DNA from 2 places in the Ruegeria sp. BHSC026 genome. Region 2 is predicted to be linked to the other one. Evidence: riboswitches for the same ligand, from Rfam matches in the RefSeq annotation. Region 2 holds a riboswitch; the other holds the start of a gene.

Region 1 (10,456 bases), on a different contig from region 2:
GGGCCGCCGGACTGGTCGTCAGGCAATCAGCCGCGGCCAGATTGCGCGGCTGCGCCGGGCGAAGGCGCCGACATGGCCGACCTCGCGCAGGCCGAAGGCGGCCGGGGTCAATAGATGACGCCGCGCCGCAGGCCCGTACAGCTCGGCCAGCCGCCAGACCGCCGGCGGCGGAACCGTCTGATCATCCTCCAGGGCGATGACGTCCACCGGGGTCGTCATTCGGCCCCAATCGGCCGGCGGAAGCGTGTCGCCCAGTTCCGGCAGATAGCTGTCGGGTGACGTACACCACTTCCGCCACTGCCAATAGACCCCGGATGGCAGGTCGGACCCGAACCCAAGCATCCGCCCCGGCAGATAGCCCACCAGACGCACCAGAGGCGGCACATGACCATACCAGAACAGGCTCGCCAACCCTTTGTAGGGCCAGGGATGATCGGCCAGGGTCACCAGCCCCGAACACACGCAGATCATCCGGTCGATCCGGTCGATCCCGGGCTGAAGCGGCCCCAGCATCCCGCCGACCGAATGACCGATGACCCAAAGCTTGGCATCGGGATAGCGCCGCCGCATCTCGGCCTGCGCCGCCGGCATGTCCTTCAGCGCCCAATCGGCCATCGTGGCATCCGAGTCTTTCAGGCGCCGTTTCAGAGATGTCCCGAAATCGCGATAGTCATAGGTCAGGCAGGCCATGCCCCGTTCAGCGGCCAGCCACCGCGCGAAATGCTGGTAGTAGTCCCGCGGCACGCCGGTTGCCCCGTTCAGTACGACCGCGATTTCCGGCATGGCCATCGGTGCATAGAGCCGCGCCGACAGGTTTGCCTCGCTCGCCAAAAACTCGAAATCCTCGACTTTCACGGTCTGCTGCGAATCCAACATCCATGCCTCCAAGCGCTCTGGACCGATTGGTCTAATAATTTCATCTGGACCGATCGGTCCAGCCCTGTCAAGATGCGTGCAAGATGACCCGACGTCCGCAAAACACCCGCGATCGCCTGACCCAGACCGCCGCCCGGCTGTTCCAGCGCTCGGGCTACAACGGTGTCGGCCTGACCGAGATCCTGACCGAGGCCCGGGCGCCCAAAGGCTCGCTGTACCACCATTTTCCAAAGGGAAAGCAGGATCTTGCCCTCGCTGCGGCCAGCTGGGCTTCGGACGGGATGCGCGACATGATCGCGGCGGCGTTCAACGACGCGCAGGATTTCCGCGCAGGAGTCACCACCCTTTGCCACAAGATCGCGAAAATGTTCGACACCTCGCCGCAATGGGAGACCTGCCCGATCGCCGCCACCCTGTTCGAAAGCCCCGACAACCGGGCCTTCCGCGACCATGCCGACCGGCTGTACGAAAGCTGGATCGACGAGGTGCGCGGCCACGCGGAACGGTTCGGCGTCGCGCATCCTGACATGGCGGCCGACACCCTGTTCATCATGATGCAGGGCGGTTGGCAACTGGCGCGCGCGCGTCGGGATTCGAATGTACTGCGCCGGTTGCCCGAGCATGTCCCGTGGGACCGGTTCCAGCCGCGCGACTGAATGCGGCTTGACACGGCCCGACCCTGACCGCTAGCGATTGGGTGATGGTTCCCGCGCCTTCAGCCGGGATGAAAAGGGAACACGGTGCGGCCCCCCCGGGACAATCGGAACGGGCCAATGCCGGGACTGCCCCCGCAACTGTAGGCGGAGAGCGATGCCGAGATACCACTGACCGCAAGGTTGGGAAGGTCGGCAAAGCAACGACCCGCAAGTCAGGAGACCTGCCATCAAACGTGAAACCGAAACTCGGACGGGGTGTCCGGGCAGGGTCTGGCCGTGAAATCGGCTGTCCGCCCCGGTCCGCCCCGCCCAGCGCGCGGAGGGCGCATCATGATCTGGAAGACCAACACGCACGAATTTTCCGCAACCGTCTGCCAACGCACGGGCAGGACCTGCCCAGCGCTGGCGCATCTGGCCCGGTCGGTCGCGCAGGCGGTCGCGGCGGCCGACGCGGCAACCTCGCCCGATTTCCGGGTGGAAGGCAGCAGCGAACTGACCCATTGCACGCCGGGCTGCATGGCCCGCTTTGACGCTCGCGCCGACCTGATCCGGGTGTATTGCGGCGCACGCGCAGGGGCAGATACGCAAAGCCTGGACGCCTATGCCGACCTGATGTTCAATGATCAGGCCGATGCCTGCCCCGCGCAGGGGCTGGACACGTCACCCTGCGCGATGCTGCAGGCGGTCGCGCTCGATCCCACCACCCTGGCGGAACACGCCTTGCCGGCAGTCATCTGACGGTCAGTCCGGGGTAGCAACCCGAGCCGGCGCCACGGCCCAGAGCAACTGCGCCTCGGTTTCCACGGCGCAGGGGCGAACGGCCCGCAGGCGTTTGAGCGCCGGTTCCGGGGCTTCGCCACATTCGATCATCAGGCGCAGAACGGCCATGCCGGATCGTCCACAGCCCCCCCGGCAATGCACCAGAACTCGCCCGCCGCCGCTCAGCGCATGGCGGGCGGCGGCGCTGACTGGCGGCCACTGGCCGTCAAATTCATCCCCCGGCGCCGAAAAATCGGCGACCGGCAGATGCGCCCAGCGGCTAGCACGCCCTTGGATGTCCGATCCGAAATCGCCCGCCCCCACGGCGACCATCTCGGCCAGAGTCGTCATCGAGATCACAAGACCCGGCGCCCAGCCCCCGATCAGGTCCAGGTCGCCGCGGTAGTCGCCGCCTCCGCCGGGTATCGAGGTCAGGGCAAGCGAACCGCCCCCGACCTGCAGGGCATGAACAACCAGATTGGACATCGAAACCACCCCTCGGGAAACGCATCACTGAAAACTATTGGTCCAGTATGGCCCAACCAGCGCCACCGCCAAAGCGAAAAACCTGCACCGGCGCTGTGGACGCGGGGCACCGGGAACTCTACCCTGCATCGTCAGTACGAATCCGTCAGAGCAGACATGACCACACAGTCCAGCCCCGCCTATCAGGTTCTCGCCCGAAAATACCGCCCGGAAACCTTTGCCGACCTGGTCGGTCAGGATGCCATGGTGCGCACGCTGAAAAACGCGTTCGAGGCGGACCGGATCGCGCAGGCCTTCATCATGACCGGCATCCGTGGCACCGGCAAGACAACCACGGCCCGGATCATCGCCAAGGGCATGAACTGTATCGGCCCCGACGGCAATGGCGGACCAACGACCGAACCCTGCGGCCAGTGCGAGCATTGCGTGGCCATCATGGAAGGTCGCCATGTGGACGTGCTGGAAATGGACGCCGCCAGCCGCACCGGCGTGAACGACATCCGCGAGATCATCGACAGCGTGCGCTATCGCGCCGCCAGCGCGCGGTACAAGATCTATATCATCGACGAAGTCCACATGCTGTCGACCAGCGCCTTCAACGCGCTGCTGAAAACGCTGGAAGAGCCACCCGAGCATGTGAAGTTCATCTTTGCCACGACAGAGATCCGCAAGGTTCCGGTCACCGTGCTGTCGCGCTGCCAACGGTTCGACCTGCGTCGGATCGAGCCCGAAGTGATGATCGGCCTGCTGCGCAAGATCGCCACCGCCGAGGGCGCGGAAATCTCGGATGACGCGCTGGCCTTGATCACCCGCGCCGCCGAAGGCTCGGCCCGGGATGCGACCTCGCTGCTGGATCAGGCGATCAGCCATGGCGCCGGCGAAACCACCGCCGATCAGGTGCGCGCGATGCTGGGGCTGGCCGACCGGGGCCGTGTGCTGGACCTGATGGACATGATCCTGCGTGGCGATGCGGCCGGGGCCCTGACCGAACTGGGTGCGCAATATGCCGAGGGCGCCGACCCGCTGGCAGTGCTGCGCGATCTGGCCGAAATCACCCATTGGGTCTCGGTGGTGAAGATCACCCCTGACGCGGCAGAAGATCCGACCGTCTCACCCGATGAGCGCATCCGCGGACAGCAGATGGCCGAGGCGTTGCCGATGCGGGTGCTGACCCGGATGTGGCAGATGCTGCTGAAGGCGCTCGAGGAAGTCTCGGCCGCCCCCAACGCCATGATGGCCGCGGAAATGGCGGTGATCCGCCTGACCCATGTGGCCGATCTGCCCAGCCCGGAAGAGTTGATCAAGCGCCTTCAGGACAGCCCTCCGCCGCCCGTCGGCGGGCCGGGGGGCGGCGTTCCGGTCGCCGGAAACAGCGCCCCGCCCGTGACCGCGACGGCCTCGGCCCATGCGCCGGCCCCGCGTGGCGTGGGCGGCGCGCCGACGGCGGCGTTGGCCCAGGACGTGCAGACCGCGCTGGCGCGTTATCCAACTTTTGAGCATGTGGTCGAACTGATCCGCGCCAACCGCGACGTAAAACTGCTGGTCGAGGTCGAAAACGGCGTCCGCCTCGTCTCGTACCAGCCGGGACGGATCGAATTCACGCCCACCGAAAAGGCCCCCACCGACCTGGCCGCGCGGCTCGGGTCCGCGCTGCAGCGCTGGACCGGCAATCGCTGGGCGGTCTCGATCGTCTCGGACGGGGACGCGCCCACCATCGCCGAACTGCGCGACGCGGCCGAGCTGGCGCTGAAGGCCAAGGCCGAAGAACACCCTTTGGTTCAGGCGGTTCTGACACAGTTCCCCAAGGCCCGCATCACCCGGATCGAAACCCCTCAGGACCGCGCGGCCAAGGTCGAAACCGAAGCCCTGCCCGAGGTCGAGGACGAATGGGATCCATTCGAGGAAGACTAATCACCCGCGCAGAAGGCGCGCTGCCCTTGTGAAGGACGCAGACGGCCCGTATTTAGGCCGCAATTCGAATGACAGGAGACATACAGATGCTCAAAGGACTCGGCGGTCTGGGCGACATGGCCAAGATGATGAAATCCGCGCAGGAACTGCAGACCAAGATGGCGCAGATGCAGGAAGAGCTGAACACCATCATGGTCGTCGGCGAATCCGGCGCGGGCCTGGTCAAAGCCACGGCCTCGGCCAAGGGCGAGCTGAAAGGTCTGGACATCGATCCGTCGATCTTCAACAGCGACGACAAGGAAGTAGTCGAGGACCTGATCCTGGCCGCCATCAAGGATGCGCAGACCAAAGCGGCCGAGCGGTCGCAGGAAGAAATGGCCAAGCTGACCGAAAGCATGGGTCTGCCGGCGGACATCAAGCTGCCGTTCTGATCTTCGCCACTCAAACCCCCGCCGCCAAAGCCACGCAGGACAGGCCATGAGTTCGAACAGTGACATCGACGCCCTGATCGACCTGATGGCCAAGCTGCCGGGGCTGGGGCCGCGCTCGGCCCGGCGGGCGGTGCTCCACCTGATCCGCAAACGCGCCCTGCTGCTGACGCCGTTGTCGGACGCCATGCAGCAGGTCGCCGCCACCGCGCGCGAGTGCCTGAACTGCGGCAACGTGGGCACCACCGACATCTGCGACATCTGCAATTCCGAAGACCGCGCCACCGGTGAGCTGTGCGTGGTCGAAGACGTGGCCGACCTGTGGGCGATGGAACGCGCAGGGGTATTCAAAGGCCGCTACCATGTGCTGGGCGGAACGCTCTCGGCACTGGACGGCGTCGGCCCGGATGACCTGCGCATCCCCCGCCTGCTTGACCGGGTGACTGCCGAAAACATCACCGAAGTGATCCTGGCCCTGAACGCCACCGTCGACGGGCAGACCACGGCCCATTACATCGCAGATCAGCTGGAAGGACAGGTCCGCCTGACCTCGCTGGCGCAGGGCGTGCCGATCGGGGGCGAGTTGGATTATCTGGATGACGGGACGATCACCGCAGCGCTGCGGGCGCGGAAGGAACTGTAAGGCTTCGAAATCCGTGCACTTTCTTCGTGGGCGATGACCCGACGTTACGTCATCTGGATTTTCATCCATCATCCCACTAGACGACCGGTCTATTAACTGCCATCTCGTGACCCATGAGCACGCAACGCAAGGATACCCGGAAACAGATTCTGGCCGTGGGCCGCCGGCTGACCGCCGAACGTGGGTTTGTCGGCGTCGGCCTGAGCGACCTGCTGAAAGAGGCCGGAGTTCCCAAGGGCTCGTTCTACCATTACTTCGCCTCGAAAGAGGATTATGGCTGCGCGCTTCTAGAAAGTTTTGCCGACGATTACCGACAAGGGCTGGCGGACACGCTGAACAACCCCTCGCTGAACGCGCATGATCGATTCCTTGCCTATTTCCAGGGCTGGATCCGCAAACAGACCGGGCAGAACCCCGAAGAGCGCTGCCTGGTCGTCAAGCTTGCGGCCGAGGTTTCGGACCTGTCAGACAGCATGAGCGGTGTTCTGCAAAACGCCGTGGACGGCATCGTCGAGGCCCTGACCCAGACCCTGCGCGACGGCATCGCCGAAGGTTCGGTGGCCCGGCTCGAGGACCCGGCACTGACTGCGCGCGCGATCTATCACCAGTGGCTCGGCGCCAGCCTGGTCGCTGGCCTCTCCGGATCGGTCGAGCCGCTGGAATCGGCCATGAAATCAACCGCATCCGCGATACGCCCCATGTAAAAAATTTTGACCATATACTAGACGACCGGTCTATTAGAAAGCCGAAAACAGGAGCCTGCCCATGAAAATTCTCTACAAAACATCCGCAACGACCACCGGTGGCCGGTCGGGGGTGACCGCGCTGGATGACGGCTCGTTGTCGATTCCGATGGTGCGTCCGGGTTCTCAGGCCGACGGCCACAACCCCGAACAGCTTTTTGCCCTTGGCTATGCCGCCTGTTTCGACAGCGCCATGGATTTGATGGCGAAATCGCTGGGGCTGGATGCAACCGGCGCCAGCACCACGGTGGCGGTCAGTTTGGGGCAGCGGTCGGATGGTGGCTATGGGTTGGACCTCGACATCACCGCGCATCTGCCCGGGCTGTCCGATGAAGACGCCCGCAAGCTGGTCGAGGCGACGCATCAGGTCTGCCCATATTCCCGCGCTACACGCGGAAATATCGACGTGCGCCTGCATGTCGATACCAACGCGTGATCACGCACTCAACGCAATCCACAGGACCGACACGACATGTCTGACACCAGGAACCGCCAGATCGTTCTGGCCGAACGCCCCAAGGGCGAACCCGACACCAATACGCTGCGCATGGTCGAAACGGATATCCCCGAACCGGCCGAGGGGCAGATGCTGCTGCGCACGGTTTACCTGTCGCTGGACCCCTATATGCGCGGACGCATGAGCGACGCCCCCTCCTATGCACCGCCGGTCGAGATCGGCGGGGTCATGGTGGGCGGCACCGTGGCGCGCGTGGTCTCCTCGAAGATCGACGGGTTTTCCGGAGGTGACTGGGTGCTCAGCTTCAATGGCTGGCAGGACTATGCTCTGTCGGACGGCGAGGGCGTGCTGAACCTCGGCCAGGCGCCCTCGCATCCGTCCTGGGCGCTTGGGGTGCTCGGCATGCCGGGCTTTACGGCCTGGGCCGGCCTGACGCAGATCGGCGCGCCGAAACCCGGTGAGACCATCGTGGTCGCCGCGGCGACCGGGCCGGTCGGGGCCACGGTCGGCCAGATCGGCAAGATTCTGGGCTGCCGCGTCGTTGGTGTGGCCGGTGGCTCCGAGAAATGCGCCCATGCGGTGGACGAGCTGGGTTTCGACGCCTGCATCGACCACAAGGCCCCTGATTTCGCCGAGCAGCTCGGCCAGGCCGTTCCGGACGGCATCGACATCTATTTCGAGAATGTCGGCGGCAAGGTGCTGGACGCGGTGATCCCAAACCTCAACCCCAAAAGCCGCATCCCTGTGTGCGGGCTGGTATCGCAATACAACGCCACCGCGCTGCCCGAAGGGCCGGACCGGATGAACTGGTTTCTGGGTCAGGTCCTGCGCAAGCGGATCACGGTGCAGGGGTTCATCATCTTCGAGGATTTCGGCCACCTCTACCCCGACTTCGCGGCTCAGATGGGTGACTGGGTCAATTCCGGCCGCGTCAAGTACCGCGAGGAAATGATCGACGGGCTGGAAAACGCCCCCAAGGCGCTGATCGGCCTGCTGCGGGGCGAGAATTTCGGCAAACGCGTGATCCGCGTTGCGCAAGACTGACAGCTTCAGACAAGCCAAACGAAAGGAAAAGCAATGAAGATCCTCATGGTTCTGACGTCTCATGACCAACTCGGCGACACGGGCCGCAAGACCGGCTTTTGGCTGGAAGAGTTCGCGGCCCCCTATTACGTGTTTAAGGATGCCGGGGCCGAGATCGTGTTGGCCTCGCCCAAGGGCGGGCAACCGCCCATCGACCCGGCCAGCGACGAAGACGCCGCGCAGACCGATGCCACCCGGCGTTTTGCGGCAGACACGGACGCGCAGGCCCAGCTGGCATCGACCCGGCGCCTGTCGGAAATCGACGCCGAAGGCTTTGACGCAATCTTCTATCCGGGCGGCCACGGCCCGCTGTGGGACTTGGCCGAAGACGCGGACAGCAAGCGCCTGATCGAAACCTTCGTCGCGACGGATCGCCCGGTCGGCGCCGTCTGCCACGCGCCTGCGGTCTTCAGGCACACCACCGCCCAAGACGGAAAGCCGCTGGTCTCGGGACGCCGCGTCACCGGGTTCTCGAATTCCGAAGAGGCGGCCGTGGGACTGACCGACATCGTACCCTTCCTGCTCGAGGACATGTTGAAGGCCAATGGCGGGCATTACGAAAAAGCCGACGATTGGGCCCCGTTGACGGTGAGCGACGGGCGCCTTGTCACGGGCCAGAACCCGGCCTCATCCGTGGGGGCCGCCCAAGCCGTCCTGACCCTGTTGAACGGAAACTGACCGGAGCACCGCCCCTGCGGCAAATGCGCTGCGGGGGCGGGCATTCGTCGGGCAACCCTGCCTTAGCCGTGCTGCGGGACCGTCGGACCGGGCGCTGGTGCCGAGCGGCTCTCGGGCGCGAATTCCTGCGGTCGTTGTGCGGCGAAGGCGTGTTGGGGCGTTGCGCGAATATCTGCCCAGCCCGGCGCACGCGAAAAGCCCGGCGTTCTGAGAACCAGACACAATACCGAACTGCCCTCGGCATGGATCAGCCCGGCGCGCTGTAACCGTTCAAGGGCCTGCTCGACGGCTTTGGCGTCGTACCTGCCCATCAACCGCTTGTGCAACAGATCGACCCCCATGATCGTCGGGCACAGGTCCAGAATGGATCGTTCGACCTCGGACAGGGTATGGGTGACCGGGCGTTCGGGACGACGGGAATCCACGACACGATCGCCATCGAAATAAAGCGCCGCCGCGCTGGCCTGCCAATCCTTCAGGCTGTGCAGCACCGGCTGCGCGCGCTGATCTGCCGGGGCTGAACCGTCCGCGAGAATGTCGAAATGATAGGCATGATCCCACAAATCTTCGGCCGGAACCGCATAGACATGCGCATAGGGCTTTGCCGGCGCGACCTTGATGCCAAAGGCTTCGGGGCGTTCGAAATAGGGGCTGAAACGATCCGCCCGCACCGGCCCGACCGAACCCGGCGGCTGCAGGTGCGCAAGCAACGGGATCAGACGGGACAGGTTGTGGAACGTCTCGGCGGTCTCGCAGGGAAAGCCGTACAGAAAGCACCATTCGACGAACACGCCCGCCTCGGCGCACAGCTTGAGCGTCTGGATGTTCTGAATCCCGGAAACGCCCTTTTTCATGTGCATCAGGGTTGCCGTGTCAAACGTCTCGATCCCCGGCTGGACCTTGCGTATGCCGGCATCGGCCAAGGCTGCTATCACTGACGGGGACAGGTTCGACTTCACCTCGTAATGCAGCAGAAACGGGCGTTCGTCGCGCGCAAGCCGCGGGATCAACGTCTTGAGATAGCGATGGTCCAGAATGTTGTCGACGACCACAATGTCGGGCCCGTACAGGTCGGCGAGGTGGCGGAACTCGGCAAGCGCCCGGTCCGGGGACTTGCTGCGATACGCCATCGTCTGACCGTTCAGGCCGCAGAACGTGCAATGGTGCTTGGCGCCCCACCAGCACCCGCGTGATGTCTCGATCGTGGCCGAAGGCGTCAGGATGTCGGACAATCCCGGTGTCTGTTCGAACCGATCGAAGAACGCGCTGAAATCCGGGATCGGCAAGGCATCGAGATTTGCCGTCAGAAGTGGCGGCTGCTCGGGGCGGTCATACCGCAGGTCCGAGCGCGTCAACATCCCGCGAACGGCGGGCAGGTCGCGCCGGGTTCGCACCTCGTTGAGAAATTCGGCAAAGGCTTGCTCGCCTTCGCCCTGGCACACGGCATCCAGTTCGTGGTGTGCCCGCAAAAGCGCCTTGCCCAGCGACCCCTCGCAATTGGCACCCCCCATGACGATCACCAGGTCGTCGGATCGTTTTCTGAGGGCTCGCACAAGCGCGACCGACGCCATCACCTGCTGGAACGAGGATGTGATCCCGACCACGGTCGGAGCGCATGCCATCACCTCGTCGGCGCACCGCTCCACAAAATCCCGCGTCAGTTTTCTGGCTGCCAACGCGCTTTGCACATAGGTCAGCCACTCGACCCCCTCGACATGGTCGCCCAGGACATCCAG
Region 2 (10,456 bases):
AACCCGACCTTCATGTTCTGCCCTCCCGCAGGCGCGTTTTCGTTGGCCCGAGTATTTCCGTTGCCCATCGACAAAAGAAACGAATAATAAAGCTATCTATACAAAAATTATTTTGGTGCTGAATGGACCGCCTGCCCAATCCGGCGTGGTTGCGCAGCTTCGAGACCGCCGCCCGCCACCTGAATTTCACCACTGCCGCGCAAGAACTGGGCCTGACCCAGACGGCGGTATCGCTGCATATCCGCTCGCTCGAGGCGGACCTCGGGCAGCCGCTTTTTGCCCGCAACGCGCGACACCTGTCGCTGACCGAGCTGGGCCAGTCGTATGCACTGACCGTGCGCCGGGCGCTGTCGGATATCGCGCTGTCCACCAACAGCCTATTCGGCCCCGCCTCGCGACAGGCGCTGACCATCCGGGCGGCGATATCGACGATGACCTACTGGATCGCGGCCGAGCTGCCCGCGTTCAGCGCCCAGCACCCCGAGATCCCGGTGCGGCTTGTGTCGCATATCTGGAACGACTCGGCCACGCCCGCGGATGTAGACGTGGAAATCCGGCTGGGCTATGGCGACTGGCCCGGTGTTGCGGCGGACCGACTGTGCTCGGAACGGCTGGTGCCCGTCTGCCGGGCGCAGGACTCGTCGCCAGACCTGCAAAACGGCCCGTTGATCCACATTCTGGGGTACGAGGACAACTGGGCGCGGTACTTCGAGGCCACGGGCATCGACCTGCCCGACCGCCCCGCGCGCCATTCGGCGGATACGACCGTCACGGCGCTGCAACTGGTGATGGCCGGCGCGGGCTACGCCACCGTTCTGGAGCGGTTCGCGCGCAACGCCATCGCCCAGGGTGCGCCGATCCGGATTGCGGGGCCGGCGATTCCCTTTGCCCAGTCGCATTACCTGATCCGCAGCGTCAGCGCGGCGCCTCCGTCCATCCCTGCCCAGTTGTTCCTGGCCTGGCTGCGCGACTGCCTGGCCAGCGATGCCGCGGATTGATCCTGGCAAGTCGCTTTTTCGATCCGAGGCAAGGCACTTGGCCCCGCGCGCTTGACAACCCCCCTGCCCGTGCCGCATGTCGCTTGCGTTGGTGTCTGTGCAAGCAGATGAAAAGGGAATGCGTCAGCGGTTTTCCGTCAAACGCAGCCGCCCCCGCGACCGTGACCGGAGAGGGTGCCCAAATGCCACTGGCCGCAGGCCGGGAAGGCAGGACATCCGACAGAGCACCGCTCTGACATCCGCAAGCCGGGAGACCTGCCAACGCCCGAAGACAAACCGGACGGGGTGTTCCGGTGTCGGGCCCATGTCGGCAACGTGGCCCGCGCATACCCCGTCCCCCGACAACCAATAGAGGGGGGATGAGAGACGTGACCGAGACCGCACCAGTCGAGCTGCTGGTCTGCACCACCTGCCGACGCGGGCTGCCCATCGAGGATGACGCCCAGCGCCCCGGCACGCTGCTGCACAAGGCGCTGGCCGCAGCCGACCTGCCCGAAGGCATCACCCTGAAGCCGGTCGAATGCCTGTCTAACTGCGATCAGGGCTGCTCAATCGTTCTGCGAGGCGGGCCGTCGCGCTGGACCTTCGTCTACGAGAACCTGAACGAATCCGACCATGTCGAGATCATTGTCGAAGGCGCCACCAAGTACTTGGCCACCGAAGATGGCCTTGTGAGATGGCGCGACCGCCCCGAACATTTCCGCAAGAACTGCGCCGCCCGCATTCCCCCGATTGGAGCCTGAGCATGAGCACCCTCGAAAAACTTCCCGTCACCGTCATCACCGGCTTTCTCGGCTCGGGCAAGACCACGCTGATCCGCCACCTGATGCAGAACCCGCAGGGCAAGCGCCTGGCCGTGGTGGTCAACGAATTCGGCGATGTGGGTGTCGATGGCGAAATCCTGAAGAGCTGCGCCATCCCCGAATGCCCGGCGGAAAACATCATGGAACTGGCCAATGGCTGCATCTGTTGCACCGTGGCTGATGACTTCATCCCCACGATCGAGGCGCTGATGGCGCTGGACCCGCGCCCTGATCACATCCTGATCGAAACCAGCGGTCTGGCCTTGCCGAAACCGCTGCTCAAGGCGTTCGACTGGCCCGATATCCGTTCCAAGATCACCGTGGACGGCGTGATCGCCCTGGCCGATGCCGAGGCCGTGGCCGCAGGCCGCTTTGCCCCGAATGTCGCGGCGGTGGACGCCCAGCGCATGGCCGATGACTCGATCGACCACGAAACACCCCTGTCCGAGGTGTTCGAGGACCAGATCTCGTGCGCCGACATCATCCTGCTGACCAAGCCCGACCTGGCCCGCCCCGAAGGCGTGGCCAAAGCGCGCGAGATCATCGCCGCCGAGGCGCCCCGCCCCCTGCCCGTGGTCGAAGTGGCCGAAGGTGCGGTAGACGTGCGCGTGGTGCTGGGGCTAGGCGCCGCGGCCGAGGACGACATGGACGCCCGCCCCTCGCATCACGATGGCCATGACGACCACGAACATGATGATTTCGAAAGCATCGTGGTCGAACTGCCCGAACAGACCGACCCGGCGCAGTTGGTCGCCAATATCGAACGTCTGGCGAACGAGCTGAACATCCTGCGGGTCAAGGGCTATGCCGCCGTTCAGGGCAAGCCGATGCGTCTGCTGGTCCAGGCGGTCGGCGCGCGGGTGCGGCACCAGTATGACCGCCCGTGGAAACCGGACGAAGAGCGCCGCTCGCGCCTTGTGGTCATCGCCGAGCATCACGACATCGACGAATCCGCGATCCGTGGCATCCTGACAGGCGTCACCGAGGCCGTCGAGTAAGCACCAATGCACGTCGTCTTCCGCGAAAGCCACGGGCTCGAAGAAACCGAGACCCCGACCGATCTGGGCCAGAGCCCGGCGGATCTGGTGGTGTTGTCCTTTTCGGATAGCGATCTGGGTGCTTTCGCGGCCGGCTGGCATCGCGGCGGCGGGCCCGAGGGGCGGATGCCCTCGTTGCGGCTGGCGAACCTGACGGCGCTGAAACATCCGCTGTCGGTCGATACCTATGTCGAGCAGACGCTGGAGGGCGCCAAGGGCATCCTGATCCGCCTGATCGGCGGCGTGCCCTACTGGTCCTACGGGTTGCAGCAGGTGCTGGCGCTGGCGCAGGCCAAGGGCATCGCGCTGGCGGTGCTGCCCGCCGACGGGCGCGAGGATACGCGGCTGGACGATTATTCGACCCTGCCGGTCTCGACCCTGCGGCGACTGGCGCATCTGTGCGACACCGGTGGCGAGGTCGCGGCCCAAGCCGCACTGGCGCAGATGGCGCTGGCGGCGGGGCTCTATGCCGGGCCGGTTATGGGGGCCAAGACCCTGCCCGAATGCGGAGCGTGGTGCCCGGATCGCGGTGTGATCGCACCCGAGGACGCCTTCGCGGGCGAAGGCCGGCGCATCATCGTGACCTTCTACCGCGCCTATCTGACTTCGGCCGATACCGCGCCGGTAGCGGCCCTGATCCGGGAAGTCCGCTCGCGGGGTCATCAGGCGGTGGGGCTGTTCGCACCCTCGCTCAAAGCGCCTGCGGCGGCGCAATGGCTGGCTGAGAACATCCCAGCGATGGCGCCCTCGGCCATCATCAATGCCACCTCGTTTTCGGGCAAGGGCGCGTCGGGCACATCGCCCTTGGACGTGGCGGGCGTGCCGGTGTTTCAGGTCGCTCTGGCCACTTCGCGCCGCAAGGCCTGGGCTGAGGCCGAGCGCGGCCTGTCGCCTGCCGATCTGGCCATGCATGTTGTGCTGCCCGAGGTGGACGGGCGCATCTCGGCCGGTGTCGCCTCGTTCAAGGAACCGGGCAAGCGCGACCCGCATCTTGAGTACTCCCGCTTCGCCCACCGCCCCGAGCCCGACCGGATTGCCGCCATCGTCGACCGGGCGATGGCCTGGGTGGACCTGGCCGAGAAACCAAAGGCGCAACAGGTACCCGCGCTGGTCCTGTCCACCTATCCCGGCAAGGACTGGCAGATGGCCCATGCGGTGGGGCTGGACGCGCTGGCCTCGGCCGAGGCGATCCTGTCCGACCTGCAGGGCGCGGGGTATGACACCGCCCCCGCCCAGCCGATTGCCGACACGCTGCTGGACGCCCGGATTTCATGGCCGGTCTCGGCATACCGCGCCGCACTTGCGCAACTGCCAGAAGCGTTGCGCGCCGATCTGGAAACCGTCTGGGGTGCGCCCGAGGATGACCCGGCCTGCGCCGATGGGGCATTCCACTTCACCGCGCTTCGGCGCGGCAAGGCGCTGGTGGCGCTGCAGCCCGAACGCGGCACTCCGGAATTGCGGGACGACGAATATCACGACCTGTCGCGCACGCCCCGGCACGGATATGTGGCCTTTTACCTGTGGCTGAGGCACGGGTTGGGGACGGATGCGCTGATTCATATCGGCGCACACGGAACGTTGGAATGGCTGCCGGGCAAATCGGTGGCGCTCTCGGCGGAATGCTGGCCCGAGGCGCTGATCGGCGATCTGCCGGTGATCTACCCGTTCATCGTGAACGATCCGGGCGAAGCCGCGCAGGCCAAGCGCCGGATCGGGGCCGTCACGCTGGGCCACATCCCGCCGCCGATGAAGCAGAGCAGCACGCCCGACCGCATGGTGCGGTTGGAATCGCTGCTGGACGAGTTCTCGAACGCCGACGGGCTGGACCCCAAGCGGCGCGACCTGCTGCAGGCCGATATCCGTGACGAGGCCCGCGCCATCGGGCTCGAGGCCGATCTGGGGCTGGATCAGGCCACCAGCACCGCCGAGGCGATCACCCGCATCGACCGTTTCGTCTGTGACATCAAGGAAAGCCAGTTCGGCGACGGGCTGCATGTCTTTGGCCGCGCGCCGCAGAGTGCGGGCAATTTCGACACTGCCGCGTCGGCACAGGCCGAACGGCAGGCCCTGCTGGATGCTTTGGCCGGCAAACGGATCGAGGCCGGGCCGTCCGGCTCGCCCTATCGCGGGCGCACCGACGTGCTGCCCACGGGCCGCAACCTGTTCACCACCGATCCGCGCTCCGTCCCGACCCGCGCGGCCTATGCGCAGGGGGTGAAACTGGCCGAAGAACTGGTGCGCCGCCACCTGCAGGAGGAAGGCGACTATCCCAAGGGCCTGATCGTCGATCTGTGGGGCTCGGCCACGATGCGTACGGCGGGCGAGGAATTCGCCATGGCGCTGCACCTGCTGGGCGTCAAACCGGTCTGGGATCCGGGGTCGGAGCGCGTGAGCGGGATCGAGGTTCTGCCGATCACCGATCTGGAGCGCCCCCGGCTGGACGTGACTCTGCGCGTCTCGGGCCTGTTCCGCGACGTGTTCCCGACCCTGTCGGCCCTGTTCGGACAGGCGGTCCGGGCGCTGTCGGAACGCGACGAGGCGCCCGACTGGAACCCCTATGCGGGTCAGCCGCCCACCGCCCGCGTCTATGGCCCGGCGCCAGGCAGCTATGGGCTGAACATGACCCACCTGTCGGAAACCTATACAGACGAGGCGCGCGCGCAGGCCGGTCAGGCCTGGCTGGACGCCAGTGCCTTTGCCTTCGAGGGCGAGCACATCGCCCACGACCCCGACGGGATCACCCAGCGCGTGGCGCAGGCCGACAGTTTCGTGCACCTGCAGGACCTGACCGAAACCGACCTGCTGCTGGCAAACGACTATGCCACGCACGAGGCCGGCTTTGCCGCCGCCAAAAAGCTGACCGGCGGGCAGGCGCAGTTGTATCATCTGGACAATACGCGCCCTGAAACACCCCGCGCCCGCACTCTGCCCGAGGAAATCAGCCGCGTGGTCCATGCGCGCGCCGCCAATCCTGACTGGATCACCGGGATGCAGCGCCACGGCTTCCGCGGTGCGGCCGAGATCGCGGCAACGCTCGACCACATGGCGTCTTTCGCGCATTTGTCAGGCAGCGTCGCCCCGCATCTGTTCGACCTCTACCACGATGCGACCTTGGGCAACCCCGAGGTGGACGCGTTCCTGCAGCAGGCCAATCCGCAGGCCCATCAAGCCATGCAGGACCGGTTCCGCGCGCTGTACGAGGCCGGGCTGTGGAACACCCGCCGCAACTCGATCCGCGCCGATCTGGAGGGGCTGGGATGAGCGCCCCGGTCGTTCAGGGCTGGTGCCCCGGCGCGCATCGCCCGATGATGTCCGGCGACGGGTTGGTGGTACGGGTGCGCCCGCGTCTGGCCCGGCTGAGCGCCGCGCAGACGCTGGGGCTGTGTGATCTGGCCCTGCGGTTCGGCAACGGGACCATCGACCTGACCAACCGCGCCAACCTGCAACTGCGCGGCGTGGCCGAGACGGACCATCATGCGCTGCTGGCCGAGCTGTCGGCGCTGAACCTTCTGGATCCTGAACCGGGGCTTGAGACCCGGCGCAACATCCTTGTGTCGCCGCTGTATCAACCGGGCGACCTGACCACGCGCCTGACACAGGCATTGGTCGACCGGCTGGGCGACCTGCCCGCCCTGCCCGCCAAGTTCGGCTTTGCGGTGGATACCGACCAGGCGCGGCTGCTGGCCGGGGACTCGGCCGATATTCGGCTGGAGCGGGGACCTTCGGGCCTGATCCTGCGCGCCGACGGGGCCGAGACCGGCCGTTTGGTGACCGAGGACGCGGCGATCGACTGCGTGATCGAACTGGCCCAGTGGTTCGCCGAGCGCTTCACTTCTGACACCCGCCGCATGGCCCGTCTGATCGCAGCGCAGGAGCTGCCCAAGGAATGGCAGGGCCACGCCCCCGGACCCACGGCCCACCCGCTGCAACCCGGCAATAGCGCAATCGGCCCGATCTACGGCGCGGCCTTCGGGCAACTGCCCGCCGACAACCTGCGCGCGCTGGTCGAAGCCTCGGGCGCCGCTGCCCTGCGTGTCACGCCCTGGCGGTTGTTCCTGCTGGAAGGCGGGGCGGCGACCCCCGCCCCGGCCTTCGTGACCGACGGCGCCGACCCCCTGTTGGCCACCGACGCCTGCCCCGGCGCGCCATTCTGCCCGCAGGCGCAGGCCGAGACCCGCGCCATCGCCCGCGCGCTGGCCCCGCGTGTGTCCGGCAGCCTGCATGTCTCGGGCTGCGCAAAAGGCTGCGCGCGCATGGGCGCAGCCGATCTGACGCTGGTGGGCCGCGACGGGCGCTTTGATCTTGTAAAACACGGCCGCGCGGGAGATGAGCCCCTGCAGCGCGGGCTGGACCCCGAAACACTGAAGACCATGGACCTGACCTGATGCCCTATGAATACGAAACCGACGGCGCGGCGATCTACAAGCAATCCTTCGCCACGATCCGGGCCGAGGCCGATCTGGCCCGTTTCGACCCCGACGAAGAGCAGGTCGCCGTCCGCATGATCCATGCCGCCGGGATGGTCGGTCTGGAAGAGTTCATCCATTTCTCACCCGGCTTCGTGGGCACCGCGCGCGCGGCGCTGGAGAACGGCGCGCCGATCCTGTGCGACGCGCGGATGGTGTCCGAAGGCGTCACCCGCTTTCGCCTGCCCGCCGACAATCAGATCATCTGCACGCTGCAGGACGAGCGCGTGCGCCCGCTGGCCGAGAAGATGGGCAACACCCGATCCGCCGCCGCGCTGGAACTGTGGCGCCCGCACCTTGAAGGCGCGCTTGTCGCCATCGGCAACGCGCCCACGGCGCTGTTTCACCTGCTGAACATGCTCGAGGACCCAGACTGCCCCCGCCCCGCCGCGATCATCGGCTGCCCGGTGGGATTTGTCGGCGCGGTCGAATCCAAGGACGCGCTGTGGGAGGCCCAGCCCGTCCCCAGCTGCATCGTCAAGGGTCGTCTGGGCGGCAGCGCCATCACCGTCGCCGCGATCAACGCCATCGCAAGCCGGGCGGAATGACCATGGGCACGATCTATGGCGTGGGCCTCGGCCCAGGCGATCCCGATTTGATGAGCGTCCGGGCCGACCGCCTGTTGCGCAACGCGAAACACGTGGCCTATTTCCGCAAGCCCGGCCGAAGCGGGCAGGCGCGCAAGATCGTCAACGGGATGATCCGCGACGATGCGGTCGAGTTTCCCATGGAATACCCAGTCACAACCGAGATCCCGGTCTCCGATCCGCGCTACAACGCGCTTCTGGCCGAGTTCTACGAACGCTGCACCGCGCGCTTGAAAGAACTGGCCGATCAGGGCGAGGACGTGGTGGTGTTGTGCGAGGGAGACCCGTTCTTTTATGGCTCGTTCATGCATCTCTACACCCGCCTGCGCGACGTGGTGCCCGTCGAGGTGGTGCCGGCGATCACCGGCATGTCGGGCGCTTGGACGGCCTCGGGTGATCCGATCACCTGGGGCGACGACATCCTGACGGTGCTGATGGGCACCCTGCCCGAAGAGGTTCTGGCCGACCGAATGGCGCGCACCGACGCGCTGGTGGTTATGAAGATCGGCCGCAACATCGACAAGGTGAAACGCGCGCTCAAAACGGCGGGCCTGTTCGACCGGGCCTGGATCGTGGAATACGCGCAGATGCCCAACCAGACCGTCCGCAAGCTGAGCGACGCCTGCACCGAGGTCACGCCCTATTTCTCGATCATCATCGTGCACGGACAGGGGCGGCGGCCATGAACGGCTGGGTCAAGATCGCCGGGCTTGGCCCCGGAAACGAGGCGCTGGTGACCCCCGAGGTGACCGCCGCCTTGGCCGATGCGACTGATGTGGTGGGCTATATTCCCTACGTCGCGCGGGTGGCTGAACGGCCGGGCCTGACCCTGCACGCCAGCGATAACCGGGTCGAGATCGACCGCTCGCAGCACGCGCTGCGCATGGCGGCCGAGGGCAAGCGGGTGGTCGTGGTCTCGTCGGGCGACCCGGGCGTGTTTGCCATGGCTGCCGCCGTGTTCGAGGCGCTGGAAAACGGCCCCGACACCTGGCACGAGATCCCTGTCGAGGTTCTGCCCGGCATCACCGCCATGCTGGCCGCCGCGGCCCGGGCGGGCGCGCCGCTGGGCCATGATTTCTGCGCCATCAACCTCAGCGACAACCTCAAGCCCTGGGCCGTGATCGAGAAACGCCTGCGGCTGGCCGCGCAGGCCGATTTCGCAATGGCCTTTTACAATCCCCGCTCGAAGTCGCGGCCTGAAGGCTTTGTAAAGACGCTGGAAATCCTACGGCAGGAATGCGAGCCCGAGCGTCTGATCCTGTTCGCTCGCGCCGTATCGCGCCCAGACGAGGCGATCCGCATCGCGACCCTGGCCGAGGCAACGCCCGACATGGCCGACATGCAGACGGTGGTGATCGTCGGCTCGTCGCTGACCCGCGTCATCGACCGGCCCATCGGCCCCATCGTCTATACTCCAAGGTCCACGCCGGAATGAGCCAGCCAGTCCAGAACCTGCGGCACGCTTGTCAACTCGACCCGGCGGGGCAGCCTGGGCCGGTCGATCATCAGCACCGGGATGCCCAACGCTCGCGCGGCGTCCAGCTTGGCGCGGGCCCCGGTGCCGCCAGCGTTCTTGGACACCACCAGTTCGGTTCGGTGCCAGCGCATCAGCGCCGTGTCGTCCTGAACGGAGAACGGCCCGCGCGACACGACGACCTCGCAATCGGCAAAGGGCAACGCGCCGGGTTCATCGACCAGCCGCAGAAGATAGTGATGCTGGGGCTGCGCCGCGAAATCATCAAGATGCATGCGCCCCACCGCAAGGAACACCCGACGCGGCGGCCCGGCCAGCGCGGCAACGGCGCTGGCGATGTCGGGCACGCGTTGCCACCGGTCGCCGGGCGCGGCCGTCCATTCCGCGCGGGTCAGCGCGGCCAGCGGCGTCTGCGTTTGCTGGCAGGCGGCGATGGCATTGCGGCTCATCTGCGCGGCAAAGGGATGGGTCGCGTCGATCACATGGGTCACGCCGGTGTCGCGGATATGACGCGCCAGACCCTCGGGCCCGCCAAAGCCACCCACGCGCGTGGGCAGCGGTTGCGGCCGCGGGTTGTCGACCCGGCCCGCATAGGAATAGGTTGCCGCCACACCCAAATCCGCCACGGCGCGGGCCAATGCGTTGGCCTCGGTCGTGCCGCCAAGGATCAGGAGGTTGGGCATGTCTGAAACTCCGTGGCTGACCATTCTGGGCCTGGGCGAGGATGGACTGGATGGACTGTCGGCCGCAAGCCGTCAAGAGTTGGAGCGTGCCGAGGTCATCATGGGCCCGCCCCGGCACCTGTCACTGGTTCCCGAAACCGGCGCCGAACGCATTGCGTGGCCTGTGCCGTTCGCTGACGGGCTGCCTATCCTGCAGGGGCTGAAGGGTCGGCGCACAGTGGTGCTGGCCTCGGGTGATCCGTTCTGGTTTGGCTCCGGGTCGGTGATCGCGCGCAATTTCGCCCCCGAAGACTGGGTGGCACGGCCGGGGCAGTCGACCTTCTCGCTGGCGGCCGCGCGGTTGGGCTGGCCGTTAGAAAGCACTGCCACCTTCGGTCTGCACGCCGCCCCCCTGACCCGCCTGCGTCC

The links. A riboswitch is a leader RNA that binds a small molecule or an ion and turns the genes downstream of it on or off. The one in region 2 is predicted to bind cobalamin.
Region 1: linked by a shared signal. The riboswitch ahead of AC2FME_RS07690 (hypothetical protein) and the one ahead of AC2FME_RS13485 (DUF1636 family protein) in region 2 are both predicted to bind cobalamin.

What each region holds. Positions count from the first base shown of each region.
Region 1 is NZ_JBXWRV010000004.1:280,878-291,333, reverse strand. It holds gene AC2FME_RS07700 (alpha/beta hydrolase family protein) at 19-876, opposite strand; gene AC2FME_RS07695 (TetR/AcrR family transcriptional regulator) at 960-1,532, shown strand; cobalamin riboswitch at 1,561-1,775, shown strand; gene AC2FME_RS07690 (hypothetical protein) at 1,863-2,270, shown strand; gene AC2FME_RS07685 (protein-tyrosine phosphatase family protein) at 2,274-2,777, opposite strand; gene AC2FME_RS07680 (DNA polymerase III subunit gamma/tau) at 2,934-4,688, shown strand; gene AC2FME_RS07675 (YbaB/EbfC family nucleoid-associated protein) at 4,775-5,119, shown strand; gene recR (recombination mediator RecR) at 5,166-5,759, shown strand; gene AC2FME_RS07665 (TetR/AcrR family transcriptional regulator) at 5,873-6,463, shown strand; gene AC2FME_RS07660 (organic hydroperoxide resistance protein) at 6,525-6,938, shown strand; gene curA (NADPH-dependent curcumin/dihydrocurcumin reductase) at 6,975-8,003, shown strand; gene AC2FME_RS07650 (type 1 glutamine amidotransferase domain-containing protein) at 8,037-8,720, shown strand; gene AC2FME_RS07645 (RiPP maturation radical SAM C-methyltransferase) at 8,783-10,456, opposite strand, start outside.
Region 2 is NZ_JBXWRV010000011.1:1,466-11,921, forward strand. It holds gene AC2FME_RS13475 (NAD(P)-dependent oxidoreductase) at 1-14, opposite strand, end outside; gene AC2FME_RS13480 (LysR family transcriptional regulator) at 123-998, shown strand; cobalamin riboswitch at 1,071-1,275, shown strand; gene AC2FME_RS13485 (DUF1636 family protein) at 1,358-1,741, shown strand; gene cobW (cobalamin biosynthesis protein CobW) at 1,744-2,799, shown strand; gene cobN (cobaltochelatase subunit CobN) at 2,806-6,099, shown strand; gene cobG (precorrin-3B synthase) at 6,096-7,223, shown strand; gene AC2FME_RS13505 (precorrin-8X methylmutase) at 7,223-7,852, shown strand; gene AC2FME_RS13510 (precorrin-2 C(20)-methyltransferase) at 7,849-8,577, shown strand; gene cobJ (precorrin-3B C(17)-methyltransferase) at 8,574-9,326, shown strand; gene AC2FME_RS13520 (cobalt-precorrin-6A reductase) at 9,299-10,048, opposite strand; gene cbiE (precorrin-6y C5,15-methyltransferase (decarboxylating) subunit CbiE) at 10,047-10,456, shown strand, end outside.